3 regions of the Paenibacillus hebaui genome follow, and region 2 is predicted to be linked to each of the others. Evidence: riboswitches for the same ligand, from Rfam matches in the RefSeq annotation. Region 2 holds a riboswitch; each other region holds the start of a gene.
The links. A riboswitch is a leader RNA that binds a small molecule or an ion and turns the genes downstream of it on or off. The one in region 2 is predicted to bind S-adenosylmethionine.

Region 1 (7,976 bases), 2.9 Mb from region 2:
GCATCGGCATCGATCTGTGGCAGCACCTTCTCGAACAATGGCAAAGGCAGTCCACAAATGCCTGCATGGCCAATCACACCCTGCTCTTTGAGTCGGAGCAAAGTTGGAAATGCTTCTTCAATGATAATCTCTGCCGGTACAAATTCAATATCATGCAGGAACAGGATGTCGATATAATCGGTATGCAGTCTGTCCAGACTCTCTTGTACACTTTCCTGAATGCGCTTACATGAAAAATCAAACTCATTCTCCCCATAACGACCTGCTTTGGTTGATAAGATAAATGAACTGCGCGGCAAACTGCGAATGGCCTCACCAAGTACCGTCTCTGCCTTCGTCAATCCATAATAAGGTGAGACGTCTATATAGTTCATCCCTGCATCTACAGCGGCGTGTACTGTGCGAATCCCCTCACCTCGATCTATATCTCGAAATACGGAACCCAGTGAGGAGGCCCCAAAACTCAATACAGGTACTTCAAGTCCGGTCTTTCCAAGTATTCTTTTTTTCATCAGCTTACCCCTTCCCAGCATGTCTGTTTACTCCAGTGTCCTTTCATTGTAACAGTTCAATTTCAATATAAAATATCGCCACATGCGTAATATGTACTGTTTGATGATCTAATGATGTGGAATGGTCGTTATGTGTAAAGCCAAATGAAAAAGCCCGCCAATTCTCCTCAGAAGGAGTAACCAGCGGACTTCATACCCTAAACTTATTAAGCCTGTTGATGAATAAAGCAAATTGGAGCATGTTCTAATCAAAATTCGTTCTTAGTTCTGCATCACAAAATCTTCATGAACGGCGTTTTCTTCATCGAACATCCGCAGGATGTCATATCTGGTGTTACGCTGTGCCGGAATATAACCCGACTCCCGAATTAACCGCAGAATCGATTCGATGTTGACTTTATAGGTTGCACCCGCAGCAGATACTACGTTCTCTTCAATCATCGTGCTACCGAAGTCATTACAGCCAAATTCAAGCGATTTTTTACCCACTTCAGGACCCATGGTTACCCATGAGGATTGAATATTTTTGATGTTATCAAGTACCAGTCGGCTGATCGCTACGGTCTTCAGATACTCTTCCGGAGTCTGACGATCCAGCTTCAAGTTTGTATTATCAGGTTGGAACGTCCAAGGAATAAACGCTAGGAATCCTTCGGAATCATACTTATTAGCAATGCACTCGTCTTGAGCTTCACGGACACGAAGCAGATGCAGTGCACGCTCTTCCATCGTTTCGCCAAGACCGATAACCATCGTTGCCGTTGTGTTCATACCGATTCGGTGAGCCGTCTGCATGACGTCCATCCAGTCACGCCACGAACCTTTCAAACGACTGATTTTGCGACGTGTACGGTCATCCAGAATTTCAGCGCCGCCACCCGGCAAGGAGTCCAGTCCAGCTTCGTGAATAGCACGTACAACCTCTTCCAATGTAAGGCCATCGGACACTTCGACCATTTTCATAATTTCAGCCGGAGAGAAGGAGTGCATCGTAATATTCGGGAAACGCTCCTTGATTGCTTTCAGCAGATCCGTGTAATAACTGAAAGGCAAATTCGGATTCGTTCCGCCTTGCATCAGAATTTCAGTACCATTTACATCTTCCGTTTCCTGAATCTTCTGGAAAATGAGTTCATCGGGAAGTACATACCCTTCATCAGATCCAGGTCTGCGGTAGAAAGCACAAAAACGGCAGTACACATCACACACGTTCGTGTAGTTGACGTTACGCCCAATCACAAATGTTCTGTATGGTTCGGGATGCATACGTTTTACAATTACATTGGCAGCTGCCCCGATTTTGTCTACTTCATTGGATTCAAATAGCTGAATCGTGTCTTCCAAGTCCAAACGTTCGCCCCGAAGGGCTTTATCTAAGATACGGTCTACCGTACTCATCGTAAAAAAGCCTCCCTCATGAAGAGAAAATAATATCACGATCCGTCCCAACTTGTTCATATAGGAGCAAAATGCTGATATAATGAAAGTTTTGGTGGCAACATCGCATTTCTGTACTTTACATATCGTAACACAGGTTACATGTGAAAAAAAGCACCTTATGAACAGGTGCTTTAAATTTAAGTAAAAATTTTTACATATGGAATCGAATTCAATCCGTTAAGCTTATGATCCCTGAAGTGCCTGATCCAGATCGGCAATCAGATCATCAATGTCCTCCAGACCGACCGAGAAACGCAGGAGCCCATCTGTTATTCCACGATCAGCTCGCACCTCAGCCGGCATTGCCGCATGGGACATCATCGCAGGGTAAGAAAGAATGCTCTCAACAGCTCCCAAACTTACTGCCACAATTGGCAATTTCACACGGTTAAGCACCGCTTTGGCCCGATCACCCGAACCGACATCAAACGATACGACAGCACCGTAACCACTCGACTGACGCTCGTGAGCTTCACGGCCGGGATGATCAAGCAGCCCAGGGTAAAATACAGCTGTGATATCGCTGCGTCCACTAAGCCAGGCCGCCAGCTTGGCTGTGCTCTGTTCGCTATGCGCCATGCGAGCTCCCAAGGTTTTCATCCCGCGCATTAGAAGCCAGGATTCCTGAGCACCGAGTACGGTTCCAAGTCCATTTTGCAGCTGTTTCAGCTGTATTCCCAGGGAATCCGTACGAGCAACTGCGAGCCCTGCCAACACATCACTGTGACCCCCGAGAAACTTGGTAGCACTATGTACAACGATATCCACACCAAGCTCAATTGGACGCTGATAGTAAGGTGTCATAAAGGTGTTATCCAAGATCGTGATAAGCTCATGCTCCTTGGACCAGGAAGTCACGGCAGCGATATCCGTAATCCGCAGTGTCGGGTTAGACGGTGTTTCCATATAAACGGCCTTGGTGTTTGGCTTGAGCGCCGCTTTTACTTCATCTATATTAGTCATATCTACAAAGGTTGTCTCAATCTGCATACGGCTCAGTATCGAAGTAAGCAAACGGTACGTACCTCCATATACATCTTCCGTTACAATCACGTGATCCCCTGCGGAGAACATCATGAAGACGCTGGAGATTGCAGCCATCCCCGATGAATAGGCGAAGCCTCGTGCTCCACCCTCCAGAAGTGTGATGTAATCTTCCAAAGCCTGACGTGTCGGATTACCTGAACGGCTGTAATCATGTTGAGGAGGATTGAAGATATCAAAATGATGGAACGTTGAAGCTTGGTAGATCGGTACACTGGAAGCACCGGTAGTTTTGTCGATCTCATCACCAAAATGCAGCAGCTTGGTATCGAATTTCAGATCGGAATGGGCATTCCGTTCATGATTATTGGAATTGTTATTTTGCTCACTCATGATGGGTACCTCCTTCAATCTCCTGCTGTGCAGCGGTCAGTGCATTTCCCAGATCCGCGATCAGATCCTCTGCATGCTCAATCCCTACTGAGAAACGTAACAGACGGTCATCCACACCGACCGCATCACGAATCTCAATTGGAATATCAGCATGTGTCTGCACCGCAGGATAGGTCATCAACGACTCTACTCCACCAAGACTTTCGGCAAAAGCAATCAATTTGATGTGACGGAGCAATGGCTCCACATAACGGGCATCCTTCACTTTGAAGGAAAAAATGCCTGTATTTCCGCTCGACTGTTTATTCTGCACTGCATATCCCGGATGATCCGACAGCCCCGGATGATATACCTCTCCAACCGCTGGATGCTCCAGCAGATACTTGGCAATCCTCAAGGCATTATACTCATGCCGTTCCATACGAAGTGCGAGTGTTTTCATGCCTTTCATCAACTGGTAAGAGTCGCTTGGAGACAACACTGCACCAATGGAATTATGCAGAAAGGCCATTTCGGCCGACAATTCTTCACCTTTGGTTATAATCAATCCGGCCAGCACATCGTTATGTCCACCAAGGTATTTCGTGGCACTATGAATGATGATATCGGCTCCAAGTTCAATCGGACGCTGGAAAAATGGTGTTAGCAACGTGTTGTCAACAATGGTCAGCAGGTTATGACTCTTTGCCCAGGAGCTGACTGCTTCCACATCTGTAATCATCATTAGTGGGTTGGTTGGCGTCTCAATGAATACCGCTTTGGTATTGGGCTGGCGGTGACTTTCCAGAGCCGCAAGGTCATTGGTATCCACGTAACTTGCCGTCACGCCAAATCGGGACAGTATGCGTTCAAGCAAGCGATACGTTCCTCCGTACAGATCCAACGATACAATCAGATGATCGCCCTGTCCAAACAAGGCAAAAATAGTTTGCAAAGCCGCCATGCCGGAGCTACAGGCAAAACCAGCATCACCGGCTTCCAGTGCTGCTGCCGCCTCTTCCAACACCTTACGGGTTGGGTTGGTGGTGCGAATATAATCAAAGCCCGTGCTTTGTCCAAGCTTCGGGTGGCGAAACGCAGTGGATTGATAGATCGGAAAGTTAATGGCGCCTGTTACCGGTTCATTAATGGACCCAATTTGAGCTAAGCGGCTTTCGATTTTCAACTTGTTGTTGTCTTCCATTGCTGCATCCTCCTGTAATCTCGATTAAATTTGCGGGCCAATATCGTAAGGTGTTTCCTGATACACATAGTAATTGAGCCAATTAGAGAATAATAAGTTTGCATGTGCCCGCCATGTGGCTGGTGGAACACGGGAAGGGTCATCATTCGGGAAGTAATGTTTAGGCGGCGCTATATCCATTCCTTTGGCCGCATCCCGGTCATATTCCCATTTCAGGGACAACGGATCATACTCGGCATGTCCTGTAGCAAAAATCTGTTTACCGTCTTTGGTAGCCACCAGGAAAATACCAGCTTCCTCAGATTCAGCTAATATCTCAAGATGTTCATTCTTTTCAATATCTTCACGTCGCACTTCCGTATGACGGGAGTGTGGAACGTTGAATACTTCATCGAACCCTCGCAGCAATTGCACATGGGGTTTGTTAATCGTATGTGGGAATACGCCAAAGCACTTTTCATCCAGCGCAACCTTGGGAACACCGAAATGGTGATATAAACCCGCTTGGGAGGCCCAACATATATGCATAGTCGATGTCACATTGGTTTTGGTCCATTCGAAGATTTCCTGGATTTCATTCCAATAGTTGACGTCTTCGAAGTCCATCTGCTCCACAGGGGCACCAGTAATAATCATGCCGTCAAAACGACGGTGTTCAATCTCATCAAAGGTTTTGTAGAACAGGTCCAGATATTCCTGTGATGTATTCTTGGATGTATGGGATTTGGGATGCACCAGTACGATATCCACCTGAATGGGTGTGTTTCCGACCAGACGAAGCAATTGCGTTTCGGTCGTTTCCTTTGTAGGCATCAGGTTTAATATAGCGATACGGAGCGGACGGATATCCTGCTGGTAAGCAGAAGTTTCGTCCATTACAAAAATGTTCTCTCCTGCAAGCACTTCTTTCGCAGGTAATGTGTCAGGTATTTTGATCGGCATGGTGTGTCTAACTCCTCCTTGTGCATAGATAGATGCAGCGTAGGCTGCCATGAGCTTGTCTAAGGTCAATGGACCATAAATCCAGGCCATACGAAGCTCAAGTTCCTTAGCGAAAATCACTGCTGAGAAGTCGGGGCATATAACAATGACCTTCCTCGGATTCCGAGAAAGGTCATATGTAAATAGATATGCGCCTCTCTCATCTCTCAGTTACAACAGTGCCACATGGACACTTGGTCGCTGCAAGAATTAGCACCGTACGGATATACCGCCGGTTGCCGGGTTTCATCGGGCCAGTCCCTCCACCTACTCTTGATAAGATTTCGCTGTATTTAATTGTAATTAAGAATGGTTCACCGTCTACTTTATTACATTAATGCCCTCACGTCAAGTTACAGTTCATGTCTGTTCTCTGGATCGGAACCGTTCATCATCCGTTCTCATACACTGCCTCAGAGCGCGAAATCGACACATTTTTGCGCTTGAAAGCACCCTGTACCAAAGGTATACTAAACAAGTGTTATAAACCCTTATGTGAGAGGTGACATATTCAATGGATGGCGACCCGAGGCCTGACTGGCAGCCGAGTTCCTACAAACTGCATAGAGAATTGATATCAGCATGCCGGCAGCGGGACGTTACTTCCGTTTGTATATAGAGCGAACGCAGTCCTGATCTCCAGGCTCCGCTGCCGACCGGCTGATCTCTTCTTTTTTGCGCCCAAATTGATAAAAATCCGCCAGCTTGGCGGGTGCAGAAGGAGTAGATAAACAATGAAAATCCGGTTGGTAAACAACGGCGTATTTATCCCGGTGGACGACATTCAGCAGGCGCTGACTCCACCAGCAGAGGGATTTTACTGGATTGATGCGGACGTAGACGATTTGGCGGTACTTCAACCGCTGTTCTTAATGCATGATCTGGCCGTGGAAGACTGCTTGAGTGACGAAGAACAACGTCCGAAGATTGAAATTTATGAGAACCATTATTTTATTGTCATTAATAGCATTCGTTTCGATGATGAAGAGATTTTTTTGCGTGCCGTCAACCTGTTCCTTGGCAGACATTTTATTATCAGTGTTACGAAACAGAAAGTCAGCGAATTGCGGACATTGAAACCGATACTATGGGAACAGGAAATCAGTACCCCAGATCGGCTACTGTACCTTTTAGTTGACTTGATTGTTGATAATTATTTCACCGTAGGTGACCGGATTGAAGCACGCATTGAGAAGCTTGAGGAAGACATTCTGATGCACACCAAAAAGTCTCATTTGAATGAGATTATCGGGCTGCGCAGCGAGATTCTGTGGCTCAAGAAAGTGCTGGGGCCTCAGAAAGAGGTCATTAACACACTGAACAAAAAAGACCTGCGCCTCATCGATGATCAGCTGCAAAAATACTTTAGTGACATTTATGAGAATGCTGTGAAGATATCCGAAACCTTTGAGACATATCGCGACCTGATGGGCAACTTGCGAGAAGCTTACCAATCGAGTATTGCCAACCGGGCGAATGAAATCATGCGCGTGTTTACCGCCATCACGACGGTGTTCATGCCCTTGACCGTCATTACCGGTATTTATGGAATGAACTTCGATAACATGCCTGAGCTACACTGGAAGTATAGTTATTTTGTGGTCATCGGACTGATGGTTACTTTGGGCCTGAGCATGTTCTTTATTTTCCGCAAGAAAGACTGGGTTTGAAAAAACGAAATTTGAAAGACGAGGCACTCCATTCGGAGAAAACGCCTCGTCTTTTTTAGTACACCATATACTCAATACGTTACGTACCAGCCTATTTTTCTCTACCCTCTTCTTATACTAACCTGCATTCTGCTCTGTCTCTATGTGCCGACGAAATCGGATTCGAATCATACGCAATCTTTCATAGACCTGCTCCAGACTGCCTCCACCGGGCTTCTCCCCTCCGTATACCTTATGTAATACTGGCTTCAGGAACGTGTCCCCCAACTCCTCATACGCGCTCCACACGGCCTCTTGTTCCTGCTCAGGCATGATCGCCAGCTCGGCATCCAGAAGACAATCCGTATCATAACCTTCGAGATCCAATGTCTCCAACAGCTCAATTAACTCCCTCCGAGACAAGCCGGAACGGTTCACGATCTCCTCCAGCGTAAAACCCTCCTTCATGCCTTCAAGTACCTGCTTGCGTGTAGTGAATCTATCGAGCTCTTGCTTGTACTTCTGCTCTCTTTGTCTGTACAACCAACTTTCATACTCTTCCTCCTTCAGAGCAGTGTATACCCAGTCCAGCGGAAATGCAGTTGAACGCTCCACGCCGTTTGTAAGTTCCATCCATTCCGTACCATACTCGGATGCTTTGCTCTCTCCTACTCCAGGCAGCTGCATCAGTTCATCCAACGTTTGTGGAACAAAGGTACTAATCATGCGCAGCAGACGGTTCGTCGCAATAAAGTAAGGTGCCTTCCGGTCAGAGGCTGCTCTCTTCCTGCGCCATGCGCAAAGGTCCGTATAGAGCTCCTCATTGCTGTATAA
Region 2 (7,976 bases):
TTATGGTTGTGGGCAGCTTGTCCCTTGACGGGATTAAGACAAGAACGTGGCCAACGCTGGATTTGGTAAGAAGCTTTGAGATACAAGGTTTAATATTCGAGCGATTTGAATCATTGCTGCTGGTCATCTGGATTATGCAGATTTTTTCGACGACAGTAATCACACATTACTGCGCTTCGGTGGGAATTCGTGATTTGTTTCGTATGAAGAAGATGCAGGTCATTATGTATTGCTTGCTTCCGTTCATATATCTGACTTCAATGATGCCCAAAACGGTTAATGAGACCTTTGAACTAGGGGATATGCTGGGCAATGCATCCGTGTTTTTATTTGCCATTCTACCGCTGGTATTGCTACTGCTGAGTCTGATTCGCAAAAAAGGAGGCAAACATGCATGATTCACATCCGCTTGCTCTTACGTGTGATCTCTGCCTTGTCCATTCTATTCATCATATCCGGGTGCTGGAGCAGCAGGGAGATAGAGGATCTAAGCGTCTATGTCGGTCTTGGGATTGATATCGGCAAAGAGACGGAATTCGAGAAGAACACTGCAGCTCAGGGAGGAAGGTATTCCAAGCAGAACAATGTGACAGCCACAGTACAGATTGCTCCAGGTAGTTCGAAAAGCCAGAAAAGCGAGCAATCCGGTTCACCTGCTTCAGGCAAAAGCTCCTATTCCAATGAACAGCTCACCGGAGATTCCTTACTGCAAATCTTTCGGCAATTTGCGCTCCGCCGAGATCGTCCACTCATCGGACATCACCTGAAGGTCATCGTTATTTCCAAGGATATTGCCAAAAAATATGGTCTGGACCAACTGCTTGATTTTGTCCTGCAGGATAACGATATTCGTCCGAACTGTCTGGTGCTGATTAGCCATCATCGTGCGGTGGACGTACTGACTTCACAGGACCCTTCCCGAATCCCTGCATTTTATCTCACGGGAATCACGAACAACTCGTATATGTCCAACAAGATCCTGGACCCGGTCTTGTTATCCAAGTTGGACGCCCAGATGCAGTCCGGTTCCAGCTTCCTGCTGCAGAATGTGCTGTATTCCAATGGCGAAGACAAGTTCTCCGGTGGCAGTGTCTTTGATGGAAAGACGAAAAAATTTCTCGGGGAACTGAGCCAGACGGATCTGGAAGGTCTATCGTGGATTAAGCCTAAAGCAAAAGGAGGCGTCTTGAAGACATATAACAAAGATGGGTTCACCGTTGTATTTGAAACGAAGAAGAAAAAAACAAAAGTAATTCCGAAGGTGGTCGGCGATGATATATCGTTCCATGTAAAGAACGAATCTGAAGGCTGGCTGATGGAGGATTGGAGTGTTCCCGAAGAAGAGCATAAGGAAGCTGATCTCAAAGAGCTGGAAACGGCATTTTCTGAGCTGGCCGAGCAACAGGTTCGACAGGTTCTCTACAAACTTCAGCATAGCTATAAAGTAGACGTTGCTGATTTTCGGGATAGTCTGCGCATCAAATATCCGAAAACATGGAAAAAGGTCAAAGACGACTGGGACCAAATCTTTAGCACCGTGCCGATTACATATGAGGTGAAGATTAGCATCACCAATCCGGGTTCTTCCACCGAGTAGAAAGGGAATGTAGCGGTTTATTATTTAATTGTTGACACAACGATGATAGATCGCTATATTTATAAAAAATCATTTTCTTATCCAGAGAGGTGGAGGGACTGGCCCTTAGAAACCTCAGCAACAGATCTGAAGGATACTGTGCTAATTCCAGCGGGTGAACAGCCTGATAGATAGGAGCGTTTGTTTTTATTTGTCAGTAACGGCGCACTCTTCAGGAAGAGTGGGTCTTTTTGTTTTTTCTGGATGAAGGAGTAGGGGAGCAGGCATGGAGAACAACAAAGACAAGGGACATTTTCAGCGTAAAATGCAGGCTCGGCACGTGGTCATGCTCTCACTTGGTGGAGTTATCGGTACAGGATTGTTTCTTAGCTCGGGTTATACGATTCAACAGGCTGGACCGCTGGGTACCATTCTGTCCTACCTGATTGGAGCGATTGTCGTATATCTGGTTATGCTCTGTCTTGGTGAACTGTCTGTGTACATGCCGGAGACGGGGGCGTTTCATAGCTATGCAGCCAAATACATTGGTCCAGCTACAGGGTACACCGTGGCCTGGTTGTATTGGCTGACTTGGACAGTTGCGCTCGGTTCCGAATTCACGGCGGCTGGATTGTTGATGCAGCGATGGTTTCCTTCAGTGAATGTATGGATATGGAGTGCGCTGTTTGCGATTATGATCTTCCTGTTCAATGCGTTGACGGTCAAATTTTTTGCGGAATCAGAGTTCTGGTTCTCATCGGTTAAAGTACTTACGATTGTGGTCTTTATTATTATTGGTGGGGCGGCCATGTTCGGCATTATTCCGATGGCAGATTCGGAACCTGCACCGTTTCTCTCCAACATTACAGCATCCGGCTGGTTCCCGAATGGAGCTACTGCGATATTAATGACGATGCTGGCTGTGAACTTTGCGTTCTCGGGCACCGAGCTGATTGGCATTGCTGCTGGAGAGACGGAGAATCCGGAAAAGACGATACCGAAAGCGATCCATACCACACTGTGGCGTTTGATTATTTTCTTCATCGGAACGATTATCATCTTGTCGGCACTACTGCCAATGTCGGATGCGAGTGTACTGCAAAGTCCATTTGTAGCCGTAATGGAGCGGATCGGTGTTCCGTATGCAGCGGATATTATGAACTTTGTTATTCTGACCGCGATTCTGTCTGCAGCCAATTCAGGCCTGTATGCTTCTTCACGGATGCTCTGGTCACTGGCAGATAAAAAGACGATCTCTCCGTGGTTTGCCAAACTGACCAAACGTGGTGTACCACTGAATGCGCTACTGATCAGTATGGTTGGCGGCGGCTTGGCCTTGCTGTCCAGCATCATTGCGCCGGGAACGGTCTATATCACATTGGTCTCCATTTCGGGTCTTGCGGTGGTTGCGGTATGGATGAGCATTAGTGCATCACAGTACATGTTCCGTAGGCAATATATACGGGAAGGGCATTCGGTAAAAGACCTTGTCTACCGGACACCTCTTTATCCGGCTGTGCCTATTATTTCTTTTGTATTGTGCCTGGCTTCATGCATAGGTATAGCCTTTGATCCAACGCAGCGAATTGCACTGTATTGTGGGGTTCCATTTATCGCACTGTGTTATGCAGCATATTATCTGACAGAACGTGTGAATAAGAAAAGAGGACAAGTACATGACGCAAGCAAAACAGACTAATCCCATAGCACAAATTCTGCGTGAACATCCGGTGATGCTTCTGGATGGGGCGCTGGCAACCGAGCTGGAGCAGCACGGCTGTGATCTGGATGATCCGCTCTGGTCTGCCCGTGTGCTGCTGGAGAATCCGGACGTCATCGTTCAGGTACATGCGGATTATTTCCGTGCGGGAGCGGACTGTGCCATTACATCCAGTTATCAGGCGACCGTGGATGGATTCAGCCAAAGAGGCATCGGAGAGCAAGAATCGCTGGATCTGATTCGCATGACAGTTAAGCTAGCTGCACAGGCGCGCGATAAAGTATGGGAAGAAGTGCAAGATGGAGCCGGAGGAAACGTGACGGGCAGTCATTCAATGGGGGAGCAACAAACAACAGAGGCCATGGCGAAAAGTGTCTTGGCACGGCCGCGGCCGATTGTTGCTGCGTCCGTTGGACCCTACGGTGCTTATCTGGCAGATGGCTCGGAGTATGTGGGTCACTATGGCGTCTCGGATGAGACGCTGACGGCCTTCCATCGTCCTCGAATCGCAGCGTTGCTGGAAGCTGGGGCTGATATTCTGGCTTTTGAGACCATTCCTTCCTTGCAGGAAGCGCAGGTGCTGGTTGATTTATTGAAGGAGTTTCCTAATGCATATGCATGGCTGTCCTTCTCTTTAAAAGATGGAACTGCCATCAGCGAAGGAACACCGATTGAAGAGTGTGCACGATTGCTCGGCTCGGAACCGCAGATTGCTGCGATTGGCCTGAACTGTGCTCCCATGGAAGTTGTAACGGAAGCAGTCGGTATTCTAAGCCGTGCCAGTGATAAACCAGTCATTGTATATCCGAACTCGGGAGAGGTATATGATGCAGTGACGAAGACATGGAGCGGACAGGGAACATGTGGTAGCATGAGCGATGCGTCTGAGCAGTGGGTTGCTGCGGGTGCCAAGATTATCGGCGGATGTTGCCGGACTACGCCCCACCAGATTGGTGAACTGGCGAAAAAGTGGCGCAAGTAGGAGCGGTGTGGGGAACTCCAGAAGATTAATCGGGTTGAACATGTATCTCATTAAATGTTAGGAAAATAAATCAAAGAGCCTTCAGCTCCTGCACATGTGCTTGTAAGATCAAGCCAGTTAGCGGGAGCGAGGGCTCTTTGTTTAGATCTACCGATATATGTAATTCTAAGGTCACGAATCAATGTTGCAACACTTCATCCTGAATCATGATATGCTCTTTTTCGCGATACTCCGCCGGCGATACTCCGAAGTGCGCTCGAAATACCCGGTGAAAATAGGAATAGCTCGCAAAGCCGCAGGATTCGGCGATATGCTCTAGTGTCATTTCACTGTATTTCATGCGCTCGAGCGCCGCGTTCAGACGGATCTCAATCGCGTATTGAATCATGGTCTGATTGTAATGCTCCTTAAATAAACGGACTGCACGCGAAAGGCTTAGTCCCGCATAACGGGCTGCTTCCTCAAGCTTGAACGTTACGGTGGCATGTTCTTCAATGAAGCGTTTCAACTTCAGGGCTGAGGAGACAGCCCGATCCGTCTGGATATTTTCCTTGATTGCCCGGTCGATATACAGACATAATCCGCGTAGCAACGCATCCTTTAGCTCCACATTTTCCTCCAAGGGTCCGCGACGCTTCTCCAGTAGCATATTACGCCATAGACTGATCAGCTTATCATCAAGTCCAATCCGGCTCACGGTGGATCGATGCTGCCGTTTCCACCAGTTCTCAATCCAGCTGCCTTCGCAGAACAGATAATAATCGCCGCTGGACAATCGTCCTTCCTTATGCGGTTCATCGACCACGAGATGATAGTCGTCACCAGGCTTCAACAACAGCAAGTCCCCGCTAGTCATCCTAAATTCTTCATCCTGTACATACACTTTGCACGAGCCTTCCGTTTGAAGACGGAACAGATAGGTTTGCAGCTCGCCCTTCATATTATGGTTGAACGCTTTATAGTGGTATGAGTAGTCACAGATTAGTACGGATGTCTCCAACGTTTCCAAAGATGTAATCCTCCAATACACGCATCCTGTATGCACTCAAATGGCCTGCATTCGAATGATGCAAGATACTGGAAATAAAATTTGATCAGATAGTTCATGTTCTGACGATATTGTATATGTTCATTCTAGCCTCTTTTGCGTTAGGATGATACCAGATAGAGCAATGAAAGCAAATTTGAGAGCAGAGGTGTATCCGACATGAAAAAACTTAATATTGGTTTGCAATTGTTTACACTCCGTGATGAAACTGCAGCAGATTTTCGTGGTACGTTGCGTAAAGTAGCGGCCCTGGGATATGAAGGTGTGGAGTTTGCCGGGTATGGTGACATTCCAGCAGAAGAAATGAAAGCGCTACTAGATGAGCTTGGACTGAAAGGATTCAGCAGTCACGTTTCATTACATGCGATGCGCGAAGACTTGCAAAAACAAATCGACTACTTGAAAACGATTGGTGCACAATATATCATTTGCCCTTACCTGATGCCTGAGGATCGCCCTGAGAATGCAGAAGGCTGGAACAAGCTGTTCGCCGAATTGCAACAATATGGAGCTGAAGCCGCGAAGCAAGGATTGATCTTCGGATATCATAACCATGATTTTGAATTCCATGGCCAGGTTGGCGATGCAAATGCCTTTGATGCCATGTTCGCTCAAACAACGCCGGAAGCGGTGAAAGTGGAGATGGACGTATGTTGGGTACAGTTTGCGGGACAAAATCCGATCGAGTATATTAATAAATATGCGGGTCGCTTGCCGCTGCTTCATCTGAAGGACTTCAGCAAAGACGAACAGGGCCAGATGAAAACACTGGAATTGGGACAAGGTTCGGTTGACCTGCCAGCTGTCATTGAAGGAGCTACGAATGCAGGTGTGGAATGGTTGATCGTGGAACAAGACGTATGTCAGAATCCTCCACTTGAGAGCGTATCCAACAGCTATAACTGGCTAAAACAGAACTATTTGAACCAATTTTAATCTAAGCATTTTGCATAAATCCAAAGAGCGTCTTTCAATCAGCAAGATATAGATCGAATTGGTTCTATTCGTCTATATCTTGTACCCGTGAGCGAATTGAATCGAATTATGAAAAATGCTGAATCTATTTGTCAAAGGAGACTTATGTACATGAGTAAAATTAAAGTTGCTGTATTCGGCTGTGGAGCCATTGCCGAGCGCAGACATATTCCAGAGTACGCTGTCAATGAGAACGTAGAACTTGTCGCTTTTGCCGATCCGATCGTGGAGCGTGCGGAGAAAATGGCCGAAACTTACGGCGGTAAAGCTTACTCCAGTTACGAAGAGTTGCTTGCAAATGAAACGGTTGATGCCGTTAGTGTGTGTACACCGAACTATCTGCATGCCCCAATGGCTATCGCTGCTGCAAATGCAGGTAAGCATGTATTGGTTGAAAAACCAATGGCTGTGTCCACTGAGGAAGGCGAGCAAATGATCGAAGCTGCCAAGAAAAATGGTGTGTATCTGATGGTTGGACACAACCAACGCCTGATGCCTCCACACGTGAAAGCCAAAGAAATTCTCGACTCGGGCAAACTGGGCAAAGTGCTGAATTTCCGTACTTCCTTTGGTCATCCGGGTCCGGAAGGCTGGAGTGTAGACGGAGCAGAGAGCTGGTTCTTCCGTAAGGAAGAAGCGATTATGGGCGCTATGGGTGACCTGGGCGTGCACAAATCGGACTTTATCCGTTATTTGCTGAATGATGAAGTGTCTGAAGTTGCTGGTTTTATCAGCACACTGCATAAGGAAAACACCAAAGTGGATGATAATGCAACTTGCCTGTTGCGTATGAAAAGCGGTGCAATTGGTACGCTGGTAGCCAGCTGGACACAATACAGAGCAGGAGATAACAGTACAGTTCTGTGGTGCGAGAATGGTGTAATGAAGATCGGTACAGTCGAGGGCGATGAAGTCATTGTTGAACTGACGAACGGTACGGTTGAAACGTACAAAGTCGGTGCCATGGCAACCAACGAGAAACAAGTACCGAGCGGCGTTATTGATGCTTTTGTGGAATCGATTGTAACCAAAACACCTCCAGCGATTTCTGGGGAAGAGGGCTTGCGTTCCTTGCAAGTAATCTTGGCAGCATTCGAATCTGAGAAGACAGGTCAGATCGTTAAACTGTAATCCATACGAATGATAGTGTAATTTCTAACCTTTTAGATATTCTCTCCATGATATAAGGGACTTACCTTCAGAGATGGTCTGGGGTAGGTCCCTCTCTATTTTTGTTCTTACATATATTTGGAGAGTATCACAAAAAGAGACTGACGCTTCCGCTACAGTGCGGAAATGTCAGTCTCAGAACGTATAATGATCAGACTATACCTGTAACACCTGTACATCAGTAAAAACTGTTTTAGATCCCAGCGGGTACTTCACTGCCCAGATCCAACCATGCTATTTCAGCAGGAGTCAGCGTGATGCGGGACCCTTCGTCACAGGAGAGCAGTTCTGCCTGATTTTGGGCACCGATCAACGCGCAGGTTGGAAACGACTGATTCAGTACATAAGCAAGCGCAATTTGGATCGGTGTTGTCTTCTTGGTAGCGGCCAACTGTTCTGCCCGGTGCAACCGTTCCCAGTTGCCATCACTGTAAAATACACGAACGAGATCTTCGTTGTCCCGTACTTCAGGGGTGAACCGTCCAGTGAAGAAACCACGCGCCTG
Region 3 (7,976 bases), 300 kb from region 2:
TTTTGGAGTATCCGCCAAAAGGTTCAACATGCACAGGAGTTACAGTAACGAGGTTAAATCCGCGTTCTTTATTTTCCGTATCCAGGTAAGGCTGATGTTGGAAGAAGTTTGCATCCAGTTTTTTGTCAGCGAGTTGCTGGTTCGGCTGTACATAATCATTAAACGTTACAACTTGCAAGCGAATGCCCTGGGCTTCAAGTTCAGGTTTAATACTCTCCAGAATCTCCGCATGTGGCGTAGGCGAAGCTCCTACTTTCAATTCTACGGTGCGAGGTGCGCCTCCAGCATTGTCCGCCCCGCTGTCGGAATCCTTGTTGTTTCCGCATGCAGCCAGTACTGCAATCAGCATAAGACTAAGTAGAGCAAAAGACCATTTTTTCATGTGTAAAACCCCTTCACTAATCATTTTTTTTGCAAGTTCCATCCTTTTTCAAGATTGAGGATTGAATTGGATGCCACCTGCTGTCTATGTGTTATTTCCTGGTGAACAATGTAACCAAGCGATCTCCAGCCATCTGCAGAATCTGCACCAATATGACCATAAATACAACGGAAATGATCATAATTTCATTCTGATAACGGAAGTATCCATAGTTGATTGCCAGTGTCCCCAGCCCTCCACCGCCAACCATCCCCGCCATCGCCGTATAAGAAACAAGCGTAACGATGGTGATCGTAATACCCGCAAGCAGACCAGGTAAAGCCTCAGGCAGCAACACCCGTCTTACAATCTGTCCGGTAGATGCTCCCATCGCCTGTGCTGCTTCAATGACACCCCGATCGACTTCACGCAGAGTCGTTTCAACTAATCGAGCGAAGTAAGGAGCTGCTGCAATAACGAGAGGCGGTATAACGCCCAGCACCCCTGTAGCCGTACCAACCAGTGAACGAGTGAACGGAATAAGGGCTACAATCAGTATGATAAACGGAATCGAACGCAGAATATTTACAATCAATGACAGAACAGAATACACCACGCGTGACTGCGTTGAGACGGATTTTGCTGTCATGAAAAGTAATACGCCAAGCGGCAAACCAATAATAATGGTGAACAAGCCAGAAGCGCCCAGGATTTGCAATGTCTCTATTGAAGCTGTACCAATCTCTTCCCAACGTACGGTTGAAAAATCCATGTTAACGAAGCACCTCCACATCAAGTCCCTGCGATATCAATTCAGTAACCGTAAGGTTAATCGCATTCGTATCACCCTCAAACCGAACCGTAAGCTGTCCGTAGGGAACTTGCTTGATCGTTGAAATGGTGCCTTGCAGGATGGCGAAATCTACACCCGTCTTACGTACCGTTCTAGACAAAATCGCCTCATACGTTTTATTGCCCAAAAACGATATTTTCACAAGTTTCGAAGAACCATCTGCTTGCAATTGAACATCTGAATTCGCCAGGGCGGTTTCTTCCAATGCAATTCCAGCTTCGTGGTCACGCAGCATGAAGTCACGTGTTATCGCATGCTGTGGCTTCAGGAATACGTCTGTGACAGGCCCCTGTTCCACAATGCCACCCTGATGAATGACAGCCACCTTGTCACAGATATTCTGGATTACGTGCATCTCATGTGTGATCAGAACAATCGTGAGGTTGTACTTTTCGTTAATGTCGAGCAACAATTTCAAGATCGAATTGGTCGTCTGCGGGTCAAGTGCTGAGGTAGCCTCATCACAGAGAAGTACATTCGGATCACTCGCAAGTGCTCTTGCAATTCCTACACGTTGCTTCTGTCCACCTGATAATTGGGCCGGATATTTATTGCTATGGTGCTCCAGACCAACCAGGGAGAGCATTTCCTTAACTTTGCGATCCATCGCTTCCTTGGGTGTATTCACGAGCTTTAACGGAAAAGCCACATTGTCATATACCGTTGCAGAGGATAGCAGATTAAAGTGTTGAAAAATCATACCGATCTTGCGTCTTTGCTGCTGCAATTCGGTCTTGTTGAGTGTGGTCAGATTGACACCATCGACCCATACTTCCCCCGCAGTGGGACGTTCCAGTAGATTAATGCAGCGGATCAACGTACTCTTACCTGCCCCGGAATGCCCGATTACCCCATATATTTCACCCTTACGGATGCTCAGATCCAGGTCGGATAACGCCGTTGTAGATTTTCCACCCTTGCCGTACGTCTTCGTTAAACCTTTTAATTCAATCAAAATGACTACTCCTTCCCAACGCCTACATGTATCTTTACCCGAAAGAAGGGAAAACTCCCCTTCGGCATATAAAAAAGAGCCCCTTTTGCAGAAACAAAAAGGGCTCTTCACGTGAAAGAAAATACCTTCTCATCTGCCAAAATCGTGTCTTGCACCATTTTGTAGGAATTAGCACCTAACATCTATAACGAATGACACAGCTGTCATCTAGTTATAAATCGGTTGCCGGGCTTCATCGGGCCTGTCCCTCCGCCGCTCTCGATAAGAAATATGATGTTGTAGAATTCTATAAGTTCATGTAGTTTATGCTTTATAATGTAAACGAACTTTTAAATATCAGTTATATTCGTGTAAAACTTGATTGAAACTCAGTATATTCCAAGTATTCCGACTTGTCAAAGGGAATTATTGCAATCTTTTACTGTGTTAATTTTTTCTTACCCTGCTTATGCCATATATTATTAATATAGCGGTAAGAAGTTGTTAACGTTTCACAAACCATATCCACACCCTGACGCATTTCCAGTAGATGCTGATCCAGATCCTCCAGTTTCACTTTCCCTTGCATGGTCTGGTGTAGCTGCCATAGATCATCCTGCATTTCGGAGTTCATGTAGTGAATCTCCATATTACGTCGTTTGCGCAGTTTGCTCATCGGTTCACGGTATGAGTCCTTGATTTGAATCAATTGCAGGGCAAGATTACGATGATCCCTGGCATAATCGAACTGTCTTAGCACGGTATAATAAGAAAAATGAGCTTTGGCATGAGATGTATTCAACTCAAATATTTCATTTAACACGGTTCCCAACTTATCCAGAATAGCAAAACAGCGGATGAATCCATCCTTGTAGAAATAGACGTAACGGGCATATTCCGCTTTTTCTGTTATCGTCATATCGTCTGTGGAGCCCGCGACGACTTTTTTGCGAAAATGGGATGCAGCAAAGCAGCTTTGCTCCAGTTCGTCCAGCGAGGATATGAGTCCCTGGGTCCACACATACAGTTTCCGGTAGTCATGAGTGGGATCATGATCCACATGCATCTGCCGCTGAAATAGCTCAAGCGTATCCGCCATTGCATTCATTGCTTCCTTCAGTAGTCCTTCGTTTGTACGCGGCTTTTCCCCCAGCAACGTTCGCAGCATATATAACCTCCTCTTTCCACCCTACAAAGTCATAATCTAATCATTCATCATATTAAACAAATTCGGAATTAGAGTAAACGTGCAATTGCTGCTTACAATAGGTTGCCCTGACATGCCTGACATCAAACAAAGTCCACCTGTCCAATGATCTACATCAATGGGGGTGGACTTTTCATTGGGTTATAGCTGGGCTATTGGAGTTCAAATAGGTTAGAAACGATTAACCGGGCGATGCAGCTTGTACACGAGGAAACTCATATACGTTAACACACCGAACAAAATGGCAATATCCAACATATGAGCCAGTGCTACAAACATATATACTTCCGGACGACTCATTGTAAACATCATACAGATACCAATAACCACTTGCAGTAGGATTAGAACAACGGATACCACGCCAAGGGTCTGCATTTCCTTGTTATCCGGATGTTTGCGATAGGCGAAGTGACCCAAAATGGCTATAACAATCACTAACGACGCAGCAGCTGCACGGTGAGCAAAAGCAACAGCTACCCCTCCCGAGAGCTCGGGGATAATCTGCCCGTTACAGAGCGGAAATCCAGAGCATCCTCCAGCAGAATTCGTATGACTCACAAAAGCGCCTGTGTATACCACAAGGTACGTATAGATCGTGGAGAACCAGACCAGATTCCTGAATTTTTTACTGACCCGAGGGTACTTATTCAGACGTTCCAATCCACCATCCCGAGCCTCCTGCCGTATGCCCAGCGCCATCATAAGCGAACTGGCAAAGGCGATCAGTGCAAAGCCGAAATGCAGTGCCATGACCGCGGAGGATTGGGAGAAGACGACGGCAAAAGCCCCCATAATTCCCTGGACAATAACAAATACTAGTGTTAAAAATGAAAACAATTGCAGGTCCCGGCGTGATTTTCCAAACCGCAGAAATGCAACAAAAGAGGCGATGGACAATAGCCCCGCCAGTGCGCTTACGGCGCGATGGGAATATTCAATAAGTGAGGCAACGGTATGTGCTGGCACAAGTTTCCCGTTACATAAAGGCCATTCCGTGCCGCAACCCAGACCCGATTCCGTTTTGGTTACGATGCCTCCGCCAAATGTGGCCAGAAACATGACAAGACAAGTTAATACGGTTAACCATTTAAACAAGGTTAAGTGCTTCAATGTTTTCTCACCTGCTGTTGGTTTAAGATGGCGAAGAACTATATTCTCCGCTTGATTCAGTACTTTGACACTTATTTCACAACTAAATTTATTATAACGGATAAATGTGTCATTGACGCCGCCCTTTGTGACAAAATGTTAACGTCTGACGAAATATTGACCCACAGGTCATTAATACATATGTACCCTATTTAGTTTCTCCCAAAATGACTGAACATACAAACGCCATTCCCCTGCTTCAAGAGAAATGGCGTGTTTGTAGTATACCCTTTTACAACATGAACATGTCATGCTTTTATATATTTCAGCTAAACATTTATTTATGAATCGTTTTATACACTTCAACTGCCCGATCCAGGAACTGCTCAATCTCTTCTCTCGACTTGCGCAGCTTGTTCACATATCGAACGAGTTCCCGTCCATCCGTATACGCTACAAAGCTTGGGATGCCCAGAATGTTCTGCTCTTCGCTAACCGTACCCACTTGATCCACATCTACCTCAATCAGTGTCATCTCACGAGAATACTTTTCTTCAACCTCAGGCATAAACGGATCGATGTACTTACAATCCCCACACCAATCTGCCTTGAATATGGCTACAGTTAAACGCGGAGATTGGATCGCTACATCAAATTCCGGTTTGGATGTAATCTGTTCCATTACAGCATCTTCCTTTCTATACCTTGTCTTATCCTAAGTGAAGCAAATTGCCGAGTGGAAGTCAAATATTCAGCACATACTTAGAATAAACAGCGTAAAAAATATGAAAATAAAACATACAGAACATTAAGAAAGGATGTCATGTTATGACTTCCGTTAAAACGGATTCATCCGATTCCCCCCATCATGGGTCCATATTTCAGATTGTTCGATCCATTCCCGGCGCGGCCCGTGAAGTGTGGCGGGGGAAACAGGCGGCTTGGCAAGCCTCCACACAGCTGCGTCACCCTTTGCGTGACATGGCTTGGGATTCCGATACAGCGGCAACCCTGCAATCTGAAATAGAGCGCTTATTGCCAGGGAGTGAAAACCCGTCTGTCCGAAATGCCCACAGCGCACTGGTATGTGAAGAGGATTGCATTATTCTGGAAGAGATCAAAACATTAACGCTGGAAAACAATCGGAGTAACATTACCCGTACAGCAGCTTATCTGGAATGTTACGAGCAATATCCCGAGCTGCATTGGGCTTTGCTTGCCCATATGGTATCCCGCAACGGCGGTTATCACATGACCGATCTTCAGAGTGATCTTATGCACAATTTGCAAAATCAAACGGATCGCGAGCATATGTATCGGTTGCTGGAGCGCTGCAATGCACTCATTTTCCAGGATGCATATCCCCAGCTTTTACTGTACATGCATAGTCGCCGGCTTGGCCGGAGCTGCTTCCATTTGCTGGACCATTTTCATGTATCGGTGTTTATGACTCCTTTCTGGGAGCGGTTTTGGCTGGAACGAAGCAGTTCTTTGCTAAGTGTGGCATTAATTATTAATGAGCAGAATTATATTGAGAGCCGGGTCGTGCAGCATCCTTATTTTCAAAAAGAAGTGCTGACCAAACCTGCATTCCATCTGCATAATCTGGCGGGCTTGAATCATATCGTGTTTCCTTTGGGACGTGGATCGGGACTCGCAGGGCGAGTGATTGAACATTTTGGCAAGCTGGATGAGCGGATCATGTTTGGCAAAGGTTTATATGCCATGTTGTTTGGCGTGGAGCAGGTGTACACACAAGTGCTGGAGTTCGCACAATCCGTCCCCCATCGTGGATCACGTGCTGAATATTGGCCAAGACTGTTCACAGCTAATGAGGATGAAGCCGGAGAACGTGCATTTTATAGTCAAGAGCTGTTAGATCAGGAATGGCTGCCGGAAGGTCAACGACTGTATAGTCCCGAGCTCCTTTCTGTGTGGGGCGATACGCCCTACGAACCGATTACAAGGCAGGATTGGCTACAAAATCGCGATTGCCTCGGCCATCTGACAGCACCACGCCGCCCCTGGCTGTTCGAGATGAGTCACGAACACCGGTACGGCATGCTGAAAACAGCACTGGCCCATGATGCCAAAGCCATCATCCATTAAAGTTACCAGATTGCGTGAAGGAATATTGCCCCGCTTCGTTTCGTAGAAATATTCGTTTGGACTTCTGTCCGTTAATTGCTGGCATAATAAAATGCATCTACTAGAATTTCATCAGATAAACAGCGGTTTATGCCAATGTCCATTCTAAGAGGTGCATTATACATGTAATCGACTTGATGAGTGTAATTCAAAAAAACAGTTGACTTGAATAACAAAAAGCCCTGTCCGCTTCAGCAGCAGACAGAGCTTGTACCGTGTTTTTACAGAATGATGAGGTTTGATTAAAACCTCACAGGGTTATCCTCTTTGCCCAGCTCCACGCTGAAGACGCATGAGTGGACGAAGTATTTTTTGCAGAATGCGGGGGTAGTTACCCAGCTCGTCCTTGCGTAACACACGCAGCACAACCATCAGGACCAGATACACCACAACAACAAGCGCACCAACAAACAAACAGGTGAGCAAGAAGGATACACGTGCTGGAAGGAATAAACTAAAGATCTGATTCCCCGTCCAGTTTGCTGCAAAACCGACACCTGCTGCAAGCAGCACGGTGATGATAAACCCTTTCCAGCGATCACCCATGATTGAGAAATCAACAATTTTTCTCAGCACTCGCAGATTCAAGTACGTAATAACCAGGAAACACAATGCGGTCGCGATAATGATGCCATAAATGCCAAACATCGGAGCCAGAATCAGACTCGCTACAAGTTTGACCACAATACCTGCTGCCACACTGATCATCGTAATTCGTGGTTTACCCACTCCGAGCAGAATGGAATTGGTGGTCATCATCGTAATCTGGAAAATGGTACCAAAAGTTAGCAATGTAATGATTGGTGTTCCATCCAGATCCGTAAACAACAATCCATTAACCGAATACGCCGCCGCACACAGTGCAATGACAATCGGCATGCCTGTCAGAATCGAAATGCGCAAAGCGAGTGTAACCTGATTCTTCAGATGCACTTCATCCTTGCGCACAAATGCTGCCGAAATGACGGGCACAAGCGATTGACTCAAAGCGATGGCCAGAATTGGCGGGATACCAGCAATACTTTGGGCCTTAGCACCGAGGATCGCAAGCACTCCTGTTGCTTCTTCAAGTCCGATCCGTCCGCTAAGCAGTGGAACCACAAGGGAAGAATCAATAAAGTTAATCGCTGGAACAGCGAGTGAAGACAATACGATTGGAATGGAGAGCTTAAAGATATCACTGTAGATGCCCCACATGGGCAACTGCTCAACACGCTCAGCATTCAATTGTGCAGCACGGTCATTTTTACGAAGCTTCAAGGTGAAGTACAGCATGACGCCAAAGGCACCAACACTTCCTAACACGCCACCAAATGATGCACCCGCAGCAATCGTTTGGTCATCGTAGTTCCATTGCAGCATGACATAAGCCACGATAATGGCT

Region 1: another riboswitch for S-adenosylmethionine. It lies ahead of metA (homoserine O-acetyltransferase MetA); the one in region 2 lies ahead of mmuP (S-methylmethionine permease).
Region 3: another riboswitch for S-adenosylmethionine. It lies ahead of ACR32F_RS26815 (methionine ABC transporter ATP-binding protein); the one in region 2 lies ahead of mmuP (S-methylmethionine permease).

Annotation. Positions count from the first base shown of each region.
Region 1 covers NZ_CP196836.1:1,957,519-1,965,494, reverse strand. The annotation lists gene ACR32F_RS08945 (aldo/keto reductase) at 1-512, opposite strand, end outside; gene mqnC (cyclic dehypoxanthinyl futalosine synthase) at 774-1,910, opposite strand; gene ACR32F_RS08935 (trans-sulfuration enzyme family protein) at 2,136-3,329, opposite strand; gene ACR32F_RS08930 (PLP-dependent transferase) at 3,322-4,512, opposite strand; gene metA (homoserine O-acetyltransferase MetA) at 4,537-5,454, opposite strand; SAM riboswitch class I at 5,651-5,776, opposite strand; gene corA (magnesium/cobalt transporter CorA) at 6,228-7,163, shown strand; gene ACR32F_RS08915 (HRDC domain-containing protein) at 7,281-7,976, opposite strand, start outside.
Region 2 covers NZ_CP196836.1:6,212,798-6,220,773, reverse strand. The annotation lists gene ACR32F_RS28225 (GerAB/ArcD/ProY family transporter) at 1-398, shown strand, start outside; gene ACR32F_RS28220 (Ger(x)C family spore germination protein) at 395-1,597, shown strand; SAM riboswitch class I at 1,672-1,774, shown strand; gene mmuP (S-methylmethionine permease) at 1,863-3,275, shown strand; gene mmuM (homocysteine S-methyltransferase) at 3,253-4,278, shown strand; gene ACR32F_RS28205 (AraC family transcriptional regulator) at 4,457-5,278, opposite strand; gene ACR32F_RS28200 (sugar phosphate isomerase/epimerase family protein) at 5,486-6,262, shown strand; gene ACR32F_RS28195 (Gfo/Idh/MocA family protein) at 6,413-7,432, shown strand; gene ACR32F_RS28190 (aldo/keto reductase) at 7,665-7,976, opposite strand, start outside.
Region 3 covers NZ_CP196836.1:5,912,254-5,920,229, forward strand. The annotation lists gene ACR32F_RS26805 (MetQ/NlpA family ABC transporter substrate-binding protein) at 1-382, opposite strand, end outside; gene ACR32F_RS26810 (methionine ABC transporter permease) at 474-1,133, opposite strand; gene ACR32F_RS26815 (methionine ABC transporter ATP-binding protein) at 1,135-2,169, opposite strand; SAM riboswitch class I at 2,296-2,437, opposite strand; gene ACR32F_RS26820 (Cthe_2314 family HEPN domain-containing protein) at 2,588-3,316, opposite strand; gene ACR32F_RS26825 (COX15/CtaA family protein) at 3,527-4,465, opposite strand; gene ACR32F_RS26830 (thioredoxin family protein) at 4,782-5,126, opposite strand; gene ACR32F_RS26835 (DUF2515 family protein) at 5,273-6,553, shown strand; gene ACR32F_RS26840 (putative polysaccharide biosynthesis protein) at 6,851-7,976, opposite strand, start outside.